Regions from separate parts of the Curtobacterium sp. MCSS17_007 genome, predicted to be linked through region 2. Evidence: riboswitches for the same ligand, from Rfam matches in the RefSeq annotation. Region 2 holds a riboswitch; the other holds the start of a gene.
The links. Region 2 has a riboswitch for thiamine pyrophosphate ahead of DEJ22_RS04445 (ECF transporter S component). Riboswitches for the same ligand answer to the same signal wherever they lie in the genome.
Positions count from the first base shown of each region.

Region 1: it holds a riboswitch for thiamine pyrophosphate, as region 2 does, so the genes downstream of both, thiM (hydroxyethylthiazole kinase) here and DEJ22_RS04445 (ECF transporter S component) in region 2, are expected to answer to the same signal.

Region 1 covers NZ_CP126257.1:1,257,976-1,262,843, reverse strand. The annotation lists gene DEJ22_RS05985 (GntR family transcriptional regulator) at 1-92, shown strand, start outside; gene DEJ22_RS05980 (MFS transporter) at 89-1,339, shown strand; gene DEJ22_RS05975 (NUDIX domain-containing protein) at 1,361-2,263, opposite strand; TPP riboswitch at 2,332-2,427, shown strand; gene thiM (hydroxyethylthiazole kinase) at 2,416-3,288, shown strand; gene thiE (thiamine phosphate synthase) at 3,285-3,953, shown strand; gene DEJ22_RS05960 (bifunctional hydroxymethylpyrimidine kinase/phosphomethylpyrimidine kinase) at 3,971-4,868, shown strand, end outside.
Region 2 covers NZ_CP126257.1:947,149-952,016, reverse strand. The annotation lists gene DEJ22_RS04455 (energy-coupling factor transporter transmembrane component T family protein) at 1-278, opposite strand, end outside; gene DEJ22_RS04450 (ABC transporter ATP-binding protein) at 275-1,876, opposite strand; gene DEJ22_RS04445 (ECF transporter S component) at 1,873-2,595, opposite strand; TPP riboswitch at 2,603-2,714, opposite strand; gene DEJ22_RS04440 (spore germination protein GerW family protein) at 2,793-3,122, opposite strand; gene glgX (glycogen debranching protein GlgX) at 3,251-4,868, shown strand, end outside.

The DNA of each region.
Region 1 (4,868 bases), 310 kb from region 2:
GGGTGCTCGCGGCAGCGCTCGCGGCGGGTGACGGCGCGCGCTACACCGAGGTCCTCCGTGCGCACGTGGCGTCCCACCGGGGTGCGCTGTGAGCGGGGCGACCGGGAGCATCCCGACGACCGGCGCCGTCCCCGCCGTGCGGCGGCTCCCGCCCTGGCTGATGGTCTGGGGCGCGGTGTTCGTGTGCTCCTGGGGCGGCAACCAGTTCTCGCCGCTCCTGCTCATGTACGAGGAGCGGGCGCACTACTCGTCCGTGCTCGTCAACGTCTTCCTCGGGGTGTACGTGCTCGGGCTCGCACCCGCCCTGCTCGTCGCCGGGTCCTCGTCGGACCGGCACGGACGGAAGCCGCTCGTGCTCGTCGGGATCGCCGCAGCGGTCGTCGGGAGCGGGCTGCTCGCGCTCGGGCCGCTCGGACCCGGCTTCCTCGCCGCGGGCCGACTGTTCTCGGGGGTGACGGTCGGCATCGCGATGGCGGTCGGCAACAGCTGGGTGAAGGAGCTCTCCCAGGGCCGGTACGACCCCGACGCCGACGCCGGGGCAGGAGCACGGCGCGCCTCCCTGGCGTTCACGCTCGGCTCCGGGCTCGGTGCGCTCGTCGCCGGTGGCATCGCACAGTGGGGCCCGGCGCCCGAGGTGCTGCCGTTCCTCGTCCACGTCTGCGTCGCGGCGCCGTTCGCACTCGTGGTCTGGCGGGCGCCGGAGACCGCGGTGAACGGTGGCCTCGCCGGACCGTGGTGGCGGCAGCTCGCCGTCCCGAGCGCCGGTCACCGCCGGTTCACCCGCGTGGTCGTCGTCGCCGCGCCCTGGATCTTCGGTTCGGCCGCGATCGGGTACGGCTACCTGCCGACCCGGCTCGCCGGCGCGACCGGACCGTGGGGCCTCGTGTTCGCCACCGCCGCGACGGTCGTCGCACTCGGGGTCTCGAGCGCCGTGCAGCCGTTCGCGAAGCGGGTGCACTCGGTGTCCTCGGCGCGTGGGCTCGTGACCGCGGTCGCCGTCATGACCGTCGGGATCGGCGTCGTGCTCCTGGCCGTCGAGCTGCAGTCGGTGTGGATCGGCCTCGCGGCGAACGTGGTGATCGGCGTCGGCATGGGGACCGCGCTCGTGTCGTCGTTGCTCGAGGTGCAGCGGATCGCGGGCTCCCGCGACCTGGCCGGCCTGACGGGGGCGTTCTACGCGGTGGCGTACAGCGGCTTCCTGGCACCGGCGGTCATCGCGGCGATCGCGGGCGGGGCCGGGGTCCCGGTGTCGGTGATCCTGGCCGTCGTGGTCGGGCTCGGGGTGGTGTCGTGGGCGGCCCTGCTGGTCTCCTCGAAGCGGTACGTGCCCGAGGACTGACGCCCTGGGCGTCGCGCCGTCCTACTGTTCGCGGAACCAGCCGGGGCCGCGGACCTCGGCGCCGAGGGCCTCGACACGCGCCCGGAGCTCGCGGTCCGCCGTCACGACGACGACGGGAGCACCACCGGAGTCACGAGCGGCCCGGGCGGCCTCGACGATCGCGTCGTCACCGGAGCCGTCGGCCCGGACGACCTCGACCGCGTCGCTCGCCGCGCGACCGTCCGCCGGTGCAGCAGCGCGCGCCTCCCCCTCGAGCACCACGGTCCACCGCGGCCACCACCGGGCGAAGGGCAGCGCGAGCTCCCCGGACGCCACACCGCGCTCGGCGAGTGCCCCGACCGACGCGAGCAGCCGTCCGGCGGCGCCCGCCCGGTCCTTCCACCACCCGTCCGGCACGCTGCCGACCACGTTCGCCGCGTCGACGACGACGTGCGGCGCGGTCGTGATCGCCGCGCGGAGCGCCGGCCACGAGGCCCCGAAGCCGGGGTGCAGCGGCAGGTCGTCGACCTCGGCGACCGGCACCCACGACAGTGCCAGGCTCTCGCGGTCGGCGATCACGGGCTCGAACGGTCGGCGCGCCCGCCCGACCACCGTCGTGTAGGTCCAGAACCCCAGGTCGAGCACCGCCGCGTGCCGCAGGTCGATGCCGTCCTCGGGGACGCCGGCCTCCTCCGCGGACTCGCGGAGTGCGGCCGTCACGGCGTCCTCGCCCTGGTGCCGCGCACCGCCGGGGATCCCCCACGTCCCGCCGTGGTGGCTCCACTCGACGCGGTGCTGCAGCAGCACCCGCCCGGCACCGTCGTCGACGAGCAGCCCCGCCGCGCCGAAGCGCCCCCACGCCTTGGTGCCGTCGGGTCCGACCGCCCAGGCGTCACCGGGGTCGCGGGGACCGGGCGGGGGTCCGGGAGGGGTCACGTCAGGCACCCGTCAACCCTGGCACACGGCGCCTGCGTCGGGACGGACGACGGTCTCGCAGCGTCGTGTACGGTGTCGTCCGAGACACGGGGTGCCGCACCGAGCGGCTGAGATCACACCCGTCGAACCTGCTCGAGCTCGTACTCGCGAAGGGATCGTCCATGCACACTGCTGCGCCCGTACCCGGACCCGCCGGCACACCGTCCCCGGACTGGGCCGACCGCACCGCCGCACTGCTCGAGGGGGTCCGCGCCCGCGGCCCCCTGGTCCAGTGCATCACCAACACCGTCGTGCAGAACGTCACGGCGAACGTCCTCCTCGCGCTCGGCGCGTCCGCCGCGATGGTCGACGTCGCCACCGAGGCCGGACCGTTCGCCCGCGTCGCGGACGCCCTGCTCGTGAACACGGGGACACCGCACCCGGAACCGCGTGCCGCGTCGCTCGAGGCCGCGTCGGCTGCCACCGACTCCGGAACCCCGTGGGTCCTCGACCCCGTCGCCGTCGGTTCGCTGCCGGTCCGCACGGCCCTCGCTCGCGACCTGCTCGCACTCCGGCCGACCGTGCTCCGCGGCAACGCCTCCGAGGTGCTCGCCCTGCTCGGCGCGGCCGAGGGTGGACGCGGCGTCGACAGCACCGCCGGGACGGAGGACGCCCGGGAGACCGCGGTGTGGGCGTCGGACGGGAGGCGCGTGGGCGCCGTGGCCGTGTCCGGTCCCGTGGACCTCGTCGTCGCGCCCGCAACCGGCGTGGTCCGGGTCGCGAACGGCACCGCGTTGCTGACGAGGATCACCGGGGGCGGGTGCGCGCTCGGCGCCGTGGTCGCCGCCTTCGCGGCGGTGTCGCCGGAGGACCCGGGCGCCGCGGCCGTCGCGGCGACCACCGTCCACACCGTCGCGGCCGAGCTCGCGGCGCGTGACGCCGGCGGCCCGGGCACGTTCCAGCCGCTGTTCCTCGACCGGCTCGCGTCGCTGACGCCGGAGGACGTCGTCCGCGAGGCCCGCGTCACCACCGAGCCGACGGCGGTCCGGTCGTGACCGCGTCGTCGGACATCGGCGTCTACCTGGTCACCGACGGGGTGCTCGCCGACCGGCACGGCACGGGAGTGCTCGGGGTCGTCCGTGCCGCCGTCGACGCGGGTGTCCGGTTCGTGCAGGTGCGCGACAAGGAGTCGTCCGCCCGCGACCTCCTGGCGCTGACCGTCGCGGTCGCCGACGCCGTGGGCACCCGCGCGACCGTCGTCGTCGACGACCGGCTCGACGTGGCCCTCGTCGCCCGACGCGACGGACACCGCGTCGCCGGTGTGCACCTCGGGCAGTCCGACCTGCCCGTCGAGGCGGCCCGGGCCGTCCTCGGGCCGGACGCCCACGTGGGCCTCACGGCGAACACCCCGGCGCACCTCGACGTCGTCGCGGGGCTCCCCCGCGGCACCGTCGACCTGCTCGGTGTCGGCGTCGTCCACCCCACCACGACCAAGGCCGACCACCCGCCGGCGCTCGGACACGACGGGTTCGCCCGGATCGCGGGACTCGCCCGCCCGACCGGCGTCCCCTGCGTCGCCATCGGCGGTGTCGGACTCGACGACGTCGCACCCCTGCGCGCTGCAGGGGCGGCGGGGGTCGCCGTCGTCTCCGGCATCTGCGCCGCGGCGGACCCCGGCGCCGCTGCTGCCGCACTCGTCGACGCGTGGGGCACCCGGTGACGCCGCGGGTACCGCGCGTGCTGAGCATCGCGGGCACGGACCCGACGGGCGGGGCGGGCCTGCAGGCGGACCTCAAGTCGATCGCCGCCCACGACGGCTACGGCATGGGCGTCGTGACGGCGCTCGTCGCGCAGAACACCCGCGGCGTGCGGTCGGTGCACGTCCCCGACGCCGCCTTCCTCCGCGAGCAGCTCGACGCGGTGTCGGACGACGTCGTCGTCGACGCCGTGAAGACCGGCATGCTCGGCACGGTCGAGGTCGTCCGGACCGTCACCGACTGGCTCCGCGCACACCGGCCGCCCGTGGTCGTCGTCGACCCGGTCATGGTCGCCACGAGTGGTGACCGGCTGCTCGACGAGGCCGCCGCGACGGCGATGGGCGACCTGCTCGCCGTCGCCGACCTCGTGACCCCGAACCGGGCCGAGCTGACGGAACTGGCGGCGCTCGCCGGCGCGGACGCACCCGCCGGAACGGGCGCGCCGACCGACCCACCGACAGCCGCAGCAGCCCCAGCAGCAGCACCGTCGGCGACGATCGCCGCCGCCCGACGCGTCGCCCGCCGCTGGGACGTCCTGGTGCTGGCCAAGGGCGGACACGACGCCGGACCGACCTCGGACGACGTGCTCGTCGGCCCGGACGGCGTGCTGCGCACCTTCCGAGCGCCGCGGATCGCCACCACGAACACGCACGGGACGGGCTGCTCGCTGTCGAGTGCGATCGCGACGCTGGCCGCCCGCGACGGCGACTGGGAGCTCGCGGTCGACGGCGCGAAGACGTGGCTGACCACGGCACTCCGGGGCGCGGACGCGCTGCACGTGGGCACGGGCAACGGCCCGGTCGACCACGGCGCGGCCGTCCGTGCCGCGCTGCCGCCGGTGTCGTGGACGGACCGCTGGTGGACCGACGTGCGGGACA
Region 2 (4,868 bases):
AGCGCGATGCTCAGCGCCGTCAGCGGCACGGCGACGAGCACCGGCGACGCCCGCAGCAGCAGGGTGCGCGGCGGGATCCGGAGCACCGGCAGGAGGAGCAGCTCCAGCGCGAGCGCGACGGCCGCGGAGACGACGTCGAGACTCGTCACGAGGCACACGCCGAGCGCGAGCACCCCGAGCATCGCAGCAACGGGCTGGACGCCGGCGACACCGCGGCGCGTCCGGCCGGGAGGCGCGGCTCGCCCGCCCTGGTCGGCACGCGTCGTCGGGGCGGTCACCGGTGCACCTCCGTGGTCGGTCGGGCCAGGCCGGGTCCGGATGGCGGCACGGGGTGCGCGCCGTCGGCGGCCAGCACGACCTCGTCGGCGTCGAGCGCACGCACCAGGTCACGGTCGTGGGTCACCACGACGAGCGCCGTCCCCGCGTCCGCCGTCGCGCCGAGCAGGTCGACCACCGCCTGCCACGTCGCACGGTCCTGCCCCGAGGTGGGTTCGTCGAGCACGACCACGGGCGGCCGCGAGGCGACGACGGCACCGATCGCGAGCCGCCGCTGCTCGCCGCCGGACAGCGTGAAGGGGTTGGCGTCGGCGAGGTGCCGCAACCCGAACGCGTCGAGGAGCTCCTCCACCCGTTCATCCGCGTCGGTCGAGCCGAGCGCGCGCGGGCCGGCGGCGAGCTCCTCGCGGACACTGCGCGCGACGAACTGGTGCCCGGGGTCCTGGAACACCGTGCCGATGCGGGCGGCGAGCTGTCGGCTCGTCCACCGGACCGGCGCGTCGCCCGCCTCGTCGGCGAGGTCGGGCGTCGCCCGGAGCGTGCCGCCCGCGGGTCGCAGGAGCCCGGCGAGGGTGAGGCCGAGCGTCGACTTGCCGACGCCGTTCGGACCGGTGACGGCGAGGACCCGGCCGCGCCGGACCCCGAGGTCGATGCCGCTGCCGACCCGGGTCCCACCGGCACGTCCGAGGACGCCCCCGCGTGCGGTCGCGAGCCCCAGCGCCTCGAGCAGCACCGCTCCCCCGTCGAGCGGGCGGGACGTGCGCTCGACGGTCGGTGCACCCGGTGCCGTTCCGCCCGCTCGCGACGAGCCCCGGGCCGGTTCGGCACCGGGCACCCACACGCCGGCCGCCGTCAGGGCGGCACCGTGCTCGGCGAGCACCGTCGCGGGCGCTCCGTCCGCGACGACCCCGCCACCCGGCTCGAGCAGGACGAGCCGGTCGACCAGGTCGAGCCAGGTGCCGATCCGGTGCTCGACCACGAGCATGGTCGCACCGGTGGTGTCGAGCAGCGCCCGCACGGCGTCGTGGACCTGTGCGACGCCCTCGAGGTCGAGGTTGGCGCACGGTTCGTCGAGCACGAGCACCCCCGGACGCATCGCGAGCACGCCCGCGAGGGCCAGGCGCTGCCGCTGGCCGCCGGAGAGGCGGCTCGTGGACCGGTCGAGCGGCAGGTCGAGTCCGACGACGCGGAGCGCGTGCCGGACGCGGTCCCAGGTCTCGGCCCTCGGCACCCCGGTGTTCTCGCACCCGAAGGCCACGTCGTCCCCGATGCGTGACATCACCGTGTGGGCCTCGGGGTCCTGCATGACGAGGCCGACCCGCCCGCGGACCGCGCGGGGGTCGGCGCCGTCGACCAGGACCGAGCCCTGCACGGCTGCGGCGGTGTCGTCGTCGGGGTCCGGCTCGTCCGCCAGCACCGCTGCGACCGCGCGGAGCACCGTCGACTTGCCGGCTCCCGAGGGACCGACGACCGCGACGCGCTCACCCGGCTCGACGACGAGGTCGAGGCCGCGGACCGCCCAGGCGTCCCGTCCGGCGTACCGCCAGCCCCAGTCGCGGAAGGCGATGCGCGCCGCCCCCGAGGACGACACGGACGTCACCGGGCGGCGCGGGACCCGCGCTCGGCCGGAGCGGGGCCGGACTGCGCTCCGTCGACCGGAGCGGTCACGCCGGTCGAGGCCGTCGACTCCTGCCCGGTGGACCCCGTCGAGCGTCGAGCGTGCTCACGCCCCGCGGCGAACGAGGACAGCACACCGGTCGCGGCGAGCGCCCGCACGAGCAGCCAGGAACCGAGCCCGGCGATCACGGCGCCGGACACCACGGCGGACACGACGTAGACGGTCTTGAACGCCGCGTCGAGCCCCGGGTACCAGAGCACGGTGTCGTTGATGCCGAGGGCGAGCCCGGCGGCGGCCCCGGCGAGCACGACGACCGGCAGCCGGTACGCCCGGTACAGGAACAGTGCGAGGACGAGCTCGGCGCCGAGGCCCTGCACGAGGCCGGCCTCGAGCGTCAGCCAGCCCCACTGGGTACCGAGCAGCGCCTCGACGCTGGCGGCGACCATCTCGGCGTAGAGGGCGGCACCGGGCTTCCGGACGACGATCGCGACGACCGGGCCGGCGAGCAGCCAGACCCCGCCGAAGAGCGCCTGCGTCCCGGGCAGGACCAGGCCTGCGACGGTGCTGATCGGCTCGTAGCCGAACTCCCAGAGCTTGAAGACGACACCGATCGCGACGGCGAGCACGCTCGCGACGACGATGTCGACGACCCGCCAGCGCAGGGAGCGCTTCGGGGCGGTGGACGGTACTGCGGACTGCATGGTTGCAGGCATCGTTGCTGACTCCTCCCTGCGCCGGCATGACCCGGATCAGGTTCGACGGTCGGAGCGCCGTTCGCTCCCTCTCAGCCCGGCGGTCCCGGACTCCCGTGTGTGTGGCAGCAGTCTAGACGCGGTCGTGACCGCGTGACGGACGGGAGGCCCGTGGCGGCGTCGCCACGGGCCTCCCGTCCGGTGGGTCACTTCTTGAGGGCGCGGATCACCTTGCTGAGCGCCTTGCCCGTCACCCAGATGGTCGGGATGCTCACCGCGAGCAGCGAGATGAGGTTCGGCTCGAACTGCAGGTCCTGACCGGGACGGCGCACGTAGGCACCCACCGGGATGGACGCACCGCCGCCACCACCGCCACCCGCGCCGCTGTCGTCGCCGTCTCCTCCGGCACCGAAGCCGAACCAACCGATGGAGACCGGGATGAGCGTCTGGTCCCCGACCTCGACCGGCTCGCCGTAGTTCGTCGAGACGCCCACCGGGCGCACCTTGTCTGCGATCTGACTCACGATGTTGGCCATGCGCGCGAGGCTACTCGGCGCTCCCTCCACAGGGCGCCTCGCTCGGGATCCGTCCACTGCTGCGGGTTGTCTGCGGACGCGGGCAGCCCGCGCCGATACCTTGGCGGAACCCACACCTGGAGGACCGTTTGCACACCTGGCCCGGCAACCCGTACCCCCTCGGGGCGACCTACGACGGCAGCGGCACGAACTTCGCCCTGTTCAGCGAGGTCGCCGACCGCGTGGAACTGTGCCTGTTCGACGACGCGGGGAACGAGGAGTGCGTCGACCTGGTCGAGGTGGACGCCCACGTGTGGCACGCCTACCTGCCGAACGTCGCTCCGGGGCAGGAGTACGGCTTCCGCGTGCACGCCCCGTACGACCCCGAGAACGGTCTCCGCGGCAACCCGCACAAGCTGTTGCTCGACCCGTACGCCAAGGCGACCAGCGGCGACATCGACTGGGACCAGGCGCTGTTCTCGTACACGTTCGGCGACCCGGACTCCACGGACGACCAGGACTCGGCGCCGCACATGATGAAGGGCGTCGTCATCAACCCGTTCTTCGACTGGCAGGGCGACCGGGCTCCCCGGATCCCCTACGGCGAGACGGTGATCTACGAGGCGCACGTCAAGGGCCTCACCGAGACGCACCCCGACGTCCCCGAGGAGCAGCGGGGCACCTACGCCGGCGTCGCACACCCGGCCGTCATCGAACACCTCAAGCGCCTCGGCGTCACGACGCTCGAGCTCATGCCCGTGCACCAGTTCGTCAACGACTCCACGCTGCAGGAGAAGGGGCTGTCGAACTACTGGGGCTACAACACGATCGGCTTCTTCGCGCCGCACTCGCACTACTCGTCGTCCGGCGACCGCGGGCAGCAGGTGCAGGAGTTCAAGGCGATGGTCCGCGAGCTGCACCGCGCGGGCATCGAGGTGATCCTCGACGTCGTCTACAACCACACGGCCGAGGGCAACCACCTCGGGCCGACGCTGTCGTTCCGGGGCATCGACAACGCCGCCTACTACCGCCTGGTCGAGGACGACAAGCGGTACTACATGGACACCACGGGCACCGGCAACTCGCTCAACGTCGGTCACCCGCACTCGCTGCAGCTCATCATGGACTCGCTGCGGTACTGGGTCACCGAGATGCACGTCGACGGCTTCCGCTTCGACCTCGCCGCGGCCCTGGCCCGCGAGTTCTACGAGGTCGACCGGCTGGCGGCCTTCTTCGAACTGGTCCAGCAGGACCCGATCGTGTCGCAGGTCAAGCTCATCGCCGAGCCGTGGGACGTCGGTCCCGGCGGGTACCAGGTCGGCAACTTCCCGCCGCAGTGGTCCGAGTGGAACGGCAAGTACCGCGACACCGTGCGCGACTTCTGGCGTGGGGAGCCCTCGACGCTCGGCGAGTTCGCGTCGCGCATCTCCGGCTCGGCCGACCTGTACGAGCACGACGGCCGGACGCCCAAGGCGAGCATCAACTTCATCACCGCGCACGACGGCTTCACGCTGTACGACCTGGTCGCCTACAACGAGAAGCACAACGAGGCCAACGGCGAGGACAACAACGACGGCGAGAGCCACAACCGGTCGTGGAACTCCGGGGTCGAGGGGCCGACCGACGACGAGAGCGTGAACGCCCTGCGGTTGCAGCGCCGACGGAACTTCCTCGCGACGCTGCTGCTGAGCCAGGGCGTGCCGATGATCGCGCACGGCGACGAGCTCGGCCGCACCCAGCACGGCAACAACAACGTCTACGCGCAGG